Regions from separate parts of the Micromonospora sp. NPDC003816 genome, predicted to be linked through region 2. Evidence: riboswitches for the same ligand, from Rfam matches in the RefSeq annotation. Region 2 holds a riboswitch; each other region holds the start of a gene.

What was found. A riboswitch is a leader RNA that binds a small molecule or an ion and turns the genes downstream of it on or off. The one in region 2 is predicted to bind cobalamin.
Region 1: linked by a shared signal. The riboswitch ahead of ACFYTT_RS23280 (energy-coupling factor ABC transporter permease) and the one ahead of bluB (5,6-dimethylbenzimidazole synthase) in region 2 are both predicted to bind cobalamin.
Region 3: linked by a shared signal. The riboswitch ahead of ACFYTT_RS30075 (ABC transporter substrate-binding protein) and the one ahead of bluB (5,6-dimethylbenzimidazole synthase) in region 2 are both predicted to bind cobalamin.

What each region holds. Positions count from the first base shown of each region.
Region 1 covers NZ_JBIANP010000007.1:307,006-310,269, reverse strand. The annotation lists gene ACFYTT_RS23295 (YncE family protein) at 1-163, shown strand, start outside; gene ACFYTT_RS23290 (roadblock/LC7 domain-containing protein) at 352-771, shown strand; gene ACFYTT_RS23285 (DUF2267 domain-containing protein) at 776-1,180, opposite strand; cobalamin riboswitch at 1,275-1,480, shown strand; gene ACFYTT_RS23280 (energy-coupling factor ABC transporter permease) at 1,510-2,202, shown strand; gene ACFYTT_RS23275 (energy-coupling factor ABC transporter substrate-binding protein) at 2,199-2,528, shown strand; gene cbiQ (cobalt ECF transporter T component CbiQ) at 2,528-3,264, shown strand, end outside.
Region 2 covers NZ_JBIANP010000001.1:462,678-465,941, forward strand. The annotation lists gene ACFYTT_RS01945 (SipW-dependent-type signal peptide-containing protein) at 1-82, opposite strand, end outside; gene ACFYTT_RS01950 (VOC family protein) at 242-979, shown strand; gene bluB (5,6-dimethylbenzimidazole synthase) at 993-1,628, opposite strand; cobalamin riboswitch at 1,668-1,871, opposite strand; gene ACFYTT_RS01960 (MalY/PatB family protein) at 1,937-3,094, shown strand; gene ACFYTT_RS01965 (TetR/AcrR family transcriptional regulator) at 3,153-3,264, shown strand, end outside.
Region 3 covers NZ_JBIANP010000019.1:8,458-11,721, reverse strand. The annotation lists gene ACFYTT_RS30090 (ATP-binding cassette domain-containing protein) at 1-124, opposite strand, end outside; gene ACFYTT_RS30085 (hypothetical protein) at 236-709, opposite strand; partial or broken gene ACFYTT_RS30080 (TetR family transcriptional regulator) at 743-910, opposite strand; cobalamin riboswitch at 1,041-1,214, shown strand; gene ACFYTT_RS30075 (ABC transporter substrate-binding protein) at 1,245-2,228, shown strand; gene ACFYTT_RS30070 (FecCD family ABC transporter permease) at 2,300-3,264, shown strand, end outside.

The sequences.
Region 1 (3,264 bases), on a different contig from region 2:
CGACGCCCCCGTCACCGGTCTCGTCCTTGGCCCCGACGGTGGCCGTCTCTATGTGGGTGGGCCGTCGGCGGTGCGGTGGCTCGACCCGACCAGCGGTGCCGAACTGGGTCGTGTCGCCGTGCCCGGCCTGGTGGGGTTGCGGGGTCCGGTGCCGTCGTCCTGAGCGGGTGTCACCGTCGGTCAGAAGAGGGATTCCCGGTGTGACCGGGACGTCCGACCCGTCCGATTAGGGTGACCAGCGTCGTCGTACGTTAGGGGGATCGGAGAACAGGATCGGGCCACCAGTGGGCTCCTGAGGCCGCGTCTTCTCTGGTACGAACGTAGGAGTTTCGACGAGAGGACAGCGCCCTTATGACCCATGCCCTGGTCACCGCCGAGAACCTCAACGACGCGCTCGACGACATCGTGGATCGGGTGCCCGGCGCCAAGTTCGCGGTGGTGCTCTCCCCGGACGGCATCATGCTGGGGGCCTCGCGGGGCATCGACGAGGAGATCGCCGAGGAACTGTCCAGTGTGGTCTGTGGGCTCCAGGCGCTCGGTCTGGCCGCCGCCCGATTGTGCGGTGAGGGTGAGCTGCACCAGGTGGTGGTGCAGATGTCGCGGGCGTTCCTGTTCCACGCCACCACCGGCAACGGGGCGATCCTCACCGTCGGTATCGACGGCTCGGCGGAGGTGGGGGACATGGCGTACGAGGTCGCCCTCTTCTGTGCCAGGGCCGGGCACCATCTGCCGGTGTACGTGGAGCCGGCGCCCCACCTGACCGGGCGGTGACCCGCTAGCCGCGGTCGCGCTGCGCGTCGTACGACGGCGCCGGGTTGGCCACCTGCCACAGTTCGGCCGGCAGGTTCGCGATGACGTCGTCGTGGTCGGCGGGGGCGACGTCACCTCGAATGGTGTCCAGGACCGCCCGGATGCCGGCCTCGGCCAGGTCGGGATCGACGTCGGCACGGCCGCCGACGCGGTCGACGAACACGTCGAGCCCGAAGCGTTCGGCGGTCTCGCTGGGCGCGAACGTGTACGCCCGCAGCCCTTCCGGGAGTCGGTCGGCCAGGTCCCGTGCCTCGCCGCCGTCGATCCGCTCGGCGAGCGTGGTCAGGGTGGCGCGCGCGATGGCGGTCGCCTGCTCCGTCGACGCGCCGGTGCGGTGCGCCACGGAGTCGATGAACTCGTTCTCGTCCAACCGGTCGGCCCCTTCTCGCAACGGATCTGGCGTCTACCCGTGAATCGTCGTGACAAACGGCACTCTTCACCCGCGTACGGTCGCGGTGGCATCGACGAGTCTTGTGCGTCGGTGTGCGGAACGGATAACGTCGCGCCGTCGCGGTAACGGGAAGCCGGTGTGATACCGGCGCGGCCCTCGCCACTGTGACCGGGGAGTTCACTCCGACTTGTACGCCACTGGGTCCGTGGAGGACCTGGGAAGGCCGGAGTACGCGACGATCCGGGAGCCAGGAGACCGACCCCGACATGTGATCTCGTCCACGAGGTGTTGGAAGGGGAGGTCGACTCATGCACATCGCTGAGGGCTACCTACCACCGGTGCAGGCGGCGGCATGGTTCGCGGTCTCGACACCGTTCGTCATCCACGGTGCGCGCAACCTGGTCCAGCAGGTCCGCGCGAACCCCGACGCGAAGCTGTTGCTCGGCGCGGCCGGGGCGTTCACCTTCGTCCTGTCGGCGCTGAAGATCCCTTCGGTGACCGGCTCCTGTTCCCATCCGACGGGTGTGGGTCTCGGCGCGATCCTGTTCCGGGCACCGGTGATGAGTGTGCTCGGCACGATCGTGTTGCTGTTCCAGGCGCTCCTCCTGGCGCACGGCGGGTTGAGCACGCTCGGCGCGAACGTCTTCTCGATGGCCATCGTCGGCCCCTGGGTGGCCTTCGGCGTGTACGCGCTGATCCGCCGGTTCGGTGGCGGCCTCGGCATCTCGGTGTTCTTCGCCGCTGCCCTGGCCGACCTGGCGACGTACTGCGTGACCAGCGCGCAGCTCGCGCTGGCCTTCCCGGACCCGGATTCGGGCTTCGTCGGCGCGCTGGCCAAGTTCGGGTCCATCTTCGCGGTCACCCAGATCCCGCTGGCGATCAGCGAGGGGCTGCTCACGGTCCTGGTGGTCCGGCTGCTGGTCCGGGTGAGCCCGCAGGAACTCCGCCGGCTCGGCATCCTGCGCCGTCCGGCCCCGACGACCCAGGGAGCGGTGGCGTGAAGTCGTTCGGCCGGACCAACCTGTTGTTGCTGCTCGCCGTGGTGGCGTTGGCGGTGGCGCCGCTGGTGCTGGGGCTCGGCAGCGGCGAGGAGCCGTTCGCCGGTGCCGACGCCCTCGCCGAGGAGGCGATCGTCAACGACCATCCCGACTACGAGCCGTGGTTCAGTTCGATCTACGAACCGCCGTCGGGTGAGATCGAGTCGGCGTTGTTCGCGCTTCAGGCCGCCCTCGGTGCCGGGTTCCTCGGCTATTACTTCGGGGTGGCCCGGACCCGGCAGCGGCTGCGTGGCGAGCAGTCCGCGACCGGGGAGAAGACCACCGACTAGTGCTCGCGTTGGACGTGGCGGCGTACGCCAGCCCCTGGCGACGCCGCCACCCGGTGGAGAAGGCCCTGTTGGCCCTGGGGCTCTTGGGCTGTTCCCTGCTCCTGCCGCCGTGGCCGGGCGCCCTGGTGGTGGGCCTGACCGCAGCGGTGGCGTTGCTCGGGCCGGCGGCGCTGCCGCCGCGTCTGCTGGTGCGGGTGGCCCGGACGCCGTTGCTGTTCATCCTGACCGGCTCGGTGCCGATGCTGGTGGCGGTCTCCGGTCCGACGCAGGTCCGGTGGGCGCCGGAGGGGCTCGCGACGGCCGCCACGACCGCCGGTCGGGCCTGCGCCGCGCTGCTCTGCCTGTTGCTCTTCGCCGCCACCACGCCGCTGGCCGACGTGCTGCCCCGGCTCCAGCGTCTCGGGGTGCCCAGCGCGGTCACCGAGGTGGCCGCGCTGATCTATCGGATGCTGTTCCTGCTGCTGGAGAGTGTGCACGCGGTGCGGCAGGCCCAGGCGGCCCGGCTGGGTTACCGGACCTGGGCCAGCACCTACCGGTCGCTGGCCGGGCAGGCCGGCGCGGTCTTCGTCCGTGCGTTCTCGCTGGCCCGGCGCTGGGAGGAGGGGTTGGCGCTGCGCGGTTACACCGGCTCGTTGGCGGTACGCACCGAGGTCCGCCAGCCGTCGGCGGCGTTCCTGGTCGTCACCGTGCTGCTGCTGGCGGCGGTGGTGCTGGCCACCCGGATGCTGGTGGTGCT
Region 2 (3,264 bases):
CGCCGGCCAGGATCGCCTTGAGCTTGCGACGACCTCCTCGACTGCTCGACTCGCCCGTCGTCATCCCTGTCGGTCCAGTCAACTTGTCCTCCTCGTGCATCCCCGTTGGCGTGCTGTCACGCAGGGACACGATAAAGCTCTAATGCGGACAAGTCGGGCATAAATTCCGAAACTTCACGGAGGTGTATCGACCGGCATCAAGTAAATCGAATTCGTTTCGCGATGCCGCTAGCATCGCCGGATGGCAACGCGACTCGTGCAGATCAACATGAAGGCCCGGGACGACTCCGCGCTGGGCGCTTTCTGGGCGGCGGCGCTCGGTTGGGGGATCTCCAGCGAGGAGCCAGGCGTCACCAACCTCGAACCCGAGGGTGTCGACTATCCCGACCCGGTCGCCGTCTTCGTCGACCTCGTCGTCTCCGCAGAACCCAAGACGGCGAAGAACCGGGTACACCTCGACCTCGCCACCACCTCGGCGGACCATCACGCCGCGACGGTCGCGCGTCTGAAGGAACTCGGTGCCACCCCCGCCGACGTGGGTCAGGGCGACGTCCCGTGGACGGTGATGGCCGACCCGGAGGGCAACGAGTTCTGCGTCCTGGAACCCCGGCCGACGCTCCAGTACGTCGGACCGGTCGCCGCCGTCGTGGTCGACTGCGCGGACCCGCGCGCCATGGCCGACTTCTGGAGCACCGCCACGGACTGGCGTGTGCACGACGTCACCGACCGCGCAGCGGTCCTGCGCTCCGCCGCCGACGTGGGCCCGTACCTGCACTTCCTCCGCACGCCCGACGTGAAGACCGGCTGGAACCGGGTCCACCTCGACGTCCGCCCGTATCCCGGTGACGACCCGCAGGCCGAGGTGGACAGGCTGCGGACACTGGGCGCCACCACCGTGGACGTGGGCCGCGACGATCTCCCGTGGACGGTCATGGCCGACCCGGAGGGCAACGAGTTCTGCCTCCTCGCCCCCGGCTGACGCGCACCCGGGATCAGCGGTCCGACGGCTCCCACCGGTCCCGGTGCACCGCTGCCTGCCAGGGACGGCGCTGCCGCCAGCCGTGTCGCTCCAGGTCCGGCACCTGCTCCAGGTGGGTGACCGGACCCAGGCACAGCCAGGCCACCGGGCGGACACCCGCCGGGATCCGCAGCAGGTCCCGCACGAACGGCTCCCGGTAGAACGAGACCCACCCCACGCCGAGCCGCTCGGCCGTGGCCGCCAGCCACAGATTCTGGATCGCCAGGCACACCGAGTACAGGCCGGCGTCGGCGATGGCGTGCCGACCCAGCACCGTCGGGGACCCCCGGTCCGGGTCGTACGTCACCACGACGGAGAGCGTCGACTCCACCACTCCGTCGATCTTGATCCGGCTGAACCGGCGCGCCTCCTCCCCGTGCAGACCGGCGGCGAAGACGTCCCGTTCCTGCTGCACGTGGCGGTGGAACTCCGCCCGCAACCCAGGATCGCGGACCAGGATGAAGTCCCACGGCTGCGACAGACCGACGCTGGGCGCGGCATGCGCGGCGGCCAGTACCCGATCGAGGACCTCGGCCGGGATCGGCGCGCCGGTGAACTCGCCCCGTACGTCCCGGCGGGCGTGGATGACCTCGTACACATCGTCGAACATGGGCAGGCTCCCGCTGCGCTCCAGGCCCTGCCCTCACGGCAGGGCAACCAGGCGCGAGGCCGGTCTTCGGACTTCCGGATCGTCACCTCACCGCCCGCCTTCCCGGCCCGAGCCGGGCCAGTGGCTGCGCGTGACGCGCGTGGGCGGCAGCTCCCCGGTCACCGCGGCGGGCCCGTGCCGGACTCTCACCGGCTTCCCGATTCTCCCCACCACCGGCGGGGCACCTCGCAACAGTTCGTGCCGCCGAGCACCCTACCGGACACCGTCGTCCGTCGGCGCTTCCCGATCGAGTCACTAGTCTCGGTGCCGTGACCTCCGAGACCACGCCCCTGCGGCAGCTCACCCTCGATCAGCTCCGGAAGCGGACGAGCGAGAAGTGGCGCGCCCACCCGGGCGACGTGCTGCCGATGTTCGTGGCGGAACTGGACGCGCCGCTGGCCGGGCCGGTCGTCGACGCGATCACAGAGGCCGTCCGACGTGGTGACACGGGCTACCCCGCCGGCACCGCCTACGCCGAGGCGCTCGCCAACTTCGCCCGCGACCGCTGGGACTTCGACGGCATCGCCGTGGACCGCACCACGATGGTCCCGGACGTGATGAGCGGCATCGTCGAGGTCCTCGACGTGATCTGCGGCCGGACGGACGCTGTCGTGGTCAACTGCCCGGTCTACGCGCCGTTCTACCAGGTGGTGGGGCGTACCGGTCGCCCCATCGAAGAGGCCCCGCTCGGCACGGACGGCCGGATCGACATGACGGTCCTGGACGACGCGTTCCGGCGCGCGGCACGTCGTGGCTCCCGGCCCGCGTACCTGCTGTGCAGCCCGCACAACCCGACCGGCAGCGTGCACACCGCCGACGAACTCGCCGAGGTCGCCGCACTGGCGGACCGGCATGGTGTGCGTGTGGTGGTCGACGAGATCCACGCGCCGCTGGTGCTGGCCGGGGCGAGGTTCACGCCGTACCTGAGCGTGCCGGGCGCCGAGAACGGCTTCTCGGTGATCTCCGCGTCCAAGGCCTGGAACCTCGCCGGTCTCAAGGCCGCCGTCGCCGTCGCCGGACCCGCTGCGGTCGACGATCTCGCCCGCATCCCCGCCTGGGTCAACGAGAGCCCCAGCCATGTCGGAGTGCTGGCCCACGTCGCCGCCCTGCGGGACGGCGGCGGATGGCTCGACGCCCTCCTGGCCGATCTCGACGAGAACCGTCGTCTCCTCGCCCGGCTACTCGCCGAACACCTTCCCGCGGTCCGATACCGCCCTGGCGAGGGCACCTATCTGGCCTGGCTCGACTGCCGCGCCCTCGGCCTCGGTGACGACCCCGCCGCGACTTTCCTCGAACGCGGCCGGGTGGCGCTCAGTCCCGGCCCCGTCTTCGGCACCGGGGGAGCGGGACACGCGCGATTCAACCTCGGCACCACCCCCGAGCTGGTCGCCGAAGGAGTGCGGCGGATGGCCGGGGCACTGACCTGACGCCGGTGGCACTGCCGGCCCGTTCGCAGCGAACGCCGGGATTGCTACTGTGGTGAACATGTATGCACCCGAGGATCGCACCGCCAAGGCGATCATTCGGGACACGGCCCTGGAACTCTTCGGCGAACAGTGGCCGGCGGCCGCGTCGCTCAAGCAGGTGGCGGAGCGCG
Region 3 (3,264 bases), on a different contig from region 2:
CGGCGCCGTTGGGGCCGAGGAAGCCGTGCACGGTGCCGGCGGCGACGTGCAGGTCCAGCCCGTCCAACGCGCGGATGCGGCCGAAGGACTTGGTGACGTGTCGGATGTCGATGGCAGCAGTCATCGCGGGAGACCTCGTTCGAGGAAGGCCCGGCACACCGGGCCGGAACGGATGCCGCCGACCGGTGGGACCGGCGGTGGAAGGAGGGGCCACGCCCAGAGGGCAATGTGGTGACTACGGTGCAGCGGTGTCCGCGCCGGGGGCGGCAGGCGGATCCGGGACGTACATCAGGTACTCGTCGAGCATCGACCGGTCGACGAGCAGCCCTTCGGTGAACAATTCCAGGGCCGGCAACGTGAGATCGTCGATGTAGCGGCGGAACAGGGCCGCGAACTGGTCCGGGGCGGCACCGGCTCCGTGCAGGGTGAACCAGAGCACCATGCTGCCGGTGGCCTGGTAGGCCAGATACCGCGCACGGGCGGCGGGCTCCCGGCTGGGCTTGATCACACCGGCGGACTCGGACGTGGAGAGGTATTCCTCCGCGTCGGCGATCATGTGCTCGATGAGTGTGGCCGCCAGCTCACCACCGGCCTGCATGCTGCGCAGCAGGTATCGCACGATCGGCGCGTACTGCTCGACCTCCGCCAGTTGCGCCAACAGGGTCGTGCCGGTGCCGTCGGTCAGTGTCTTCGCCTTCTGCTCGCGCATCACGGCGAGCACCTGTTCGTCGCAGGCGCGACGCAGGCCGTCCTTCGAGCCGAAGTGATGAACGATCAGACCGGCGGCGACACCGGCGTCGGCGGCGATGGCGCGCAGCCCGGCACCGAATCCCTCCCGAGCGAAGCGGGAGATGGCGGCGTCACGGATACGGCTCGCGGTGGCGAACTCGCCACCGCGCCCTGCCGACATCACGTCGTCCGACGCCACGACACCAGATTAAACACCCGTTCAACGATCCCGCAATGGCCGTCCCGGGGCAGGCGGAGCCGACGTGGACTCCCGCCATGATCTAGGCCACTGACGGTGCTGCCTGCGTTGGTTAGGGTGACCTCGCCGTGGTGCTCGGGAAGCCGGTGTGAAACCGGTGCGGCCCTCGCCACTGTGATCGGGATGCTGGAGGCCACCGCAAGGTCACTGGGCGTATGCCTGGGAAGGCCGGCCACCGGCGCACCACCCGTCAGCCAGGAGACCGGCCACGGCACCTGTACGACCCGTCCACGAGGTGCTGGAAGGTGGTCCCGCTATGCGGTTCCCTGCGTCCTGGCGCGTTGCTGCGCCGCTCTCCGTCATGCTCGCCCTGGTCGGCGGATGCTCCGCGACCGGCCACAGTGAGCCGACTGCCACGGCCCCCGCCGCCGGGCCGGTCTCGGTGACCAACTGCGGCACACCGGTCACGGTCCCGAGCCCTCCGGCGCGGGTGGTGACGATGAACCAGCCTGCCACCGAGATCATGCTGGCGCTCGGCCTGGAGGACCGCATGGCCGGCACCGCCTACCTCGACGACGAGGTGCTACCGGAGTACGCCGCCGCGTACGCGAAGGTGCCGGTGTTGGCCAAGGAGTACCCGTCGAAGGAGAAGTTGCTCGAACTGGAGCCCGACTTCGTCTACGCCTCCTTCGCGAGCGCGTTCGGCGACGAGGGGGCCGGTGACCGCGCCGACTGGCAGAAACTCGGCGTGGGCACGTACGTCTCCACCGCCGGATGTCCGAAGGAGACGCGACCGGCGAAGCTGGCGATCGACGACGTGTTCACCGAGATCCGGGAGATCGCCACGATCTTCGGCGTCGTGGAGCGGGCCGAGACGCTGATCGCCGACCAGAAGCAGCGCATCGCGAACGTGTCGGCGGGCGCGAAGGGCACGCGGGTGCTCTGGTGGGACGGCGGCAACGACGCGCCCAGTGCCGGCGCCTGCTGTGGCGGCCCGGCGATGATCATGTCTGCGGCCGGGGTCACCAACATCTTCGACGACCTGACCGGCAGTTGGGCCGACACCAACTGGGAGGCCGTCGTCGAGCGCAACCCCGACGTCATCGTGCTCGTCGACGCGAGCTGGGACACCGCCGCCGACAAGCAGGCGTTCCTCGAGAAGCACGCGGCGCTCAGGGACCTGCCGGCCGTCAAGGGCAAGCGGTACGTCACCCTGGCCTTCTCCTCCACCGCGGCCGGGGTGCGGAACGTGCTCGCCGTGGAGGCGCTGGCCCGGGGCGTCGGCGGGGTGAGCAGCTGACCACCGTCACCACCCGGCCGGCGCAGACTACTCCGGCGAAGCCGGTCCGAGCGGTGCGCATGGTGGCCGTGGTGGTCGTACTCGCGGGTGGCCTGGTGTTGTCGGTGGCCGCGGCCGTGACGGTGGGGCCCGCAGACCTGTCGCTGGGCACCGTGTGGCTGGTGATCACCGATCATCTCGGCCTGACGAGCGCCGACGTGCCGCTGCTGCGGGACCACATCGTGTGGGAACTGCGGCTGCCGAGGGTGCTGGGCGCCGCCGTGGTCGGGGCCGGCCTCGCGGCCTGCGGGGCGGTCATGCAGACCGTCACCCGCAATCCGCTCGCCGACCCGTACCTCCTGGGTGTCTCCTCGGGGGCGTCGCTGGGTGCCGTGGCCGTCCTGGTCCTGGGACTCGGCGCGGGTGCCGTGGCGCTCACCGGGGGCGCGTTCGTGGGGGCGCTCGCCGCGTTCGCCGTCGTGGTCGCCGCCGCCGGCCGGCGCGCGGTCCTGCGACCGACCCGGGTGGTGCTGGCCGGCGTCGCCGTCGCGCAGCTCTGCGCCGCGCTGACGACGTTCGTGATCATCTGGGTGGCCCATCCGCATGCCACCCAGAGCATCACCTTCTGGCTGTCCGGCTCGCTCGCCCGCGTCGACTGGACCGCACTGGCGTGGGCGACGCCGCTGCTCGCGGTGGGGTTCGCCGTGATCCTCCGGTTCGCCCGTGCGCTCAACGCGTTCGCGTTCGGCGAGGAGGCCGCCGCCGCCCTCGGCGTGGACGTCCGGCGTGTCCGGTGGCTGCTGCTGGTCACCACGGCGCTGCTGACCGCCGTGCTGGTCTCGATAAGCGGCGCGATCGGGTTCGTCGGCCTGATCCTGCCGCACGCCGTGCGGCGGTTCACCGGCCCCGACCACCGGCGGCTGCTGCCGGTCGTCGTCCTCGCCGGAGCGATCTTCCTCATCTGGGTGGACACTGCGGCCAGGACCCTGTTCGACCCCCGCGAACTGCCGGTGGGCGTGCTGACCGCCCTGCTCGGGGTGCCCGCGTTCGTGCTACT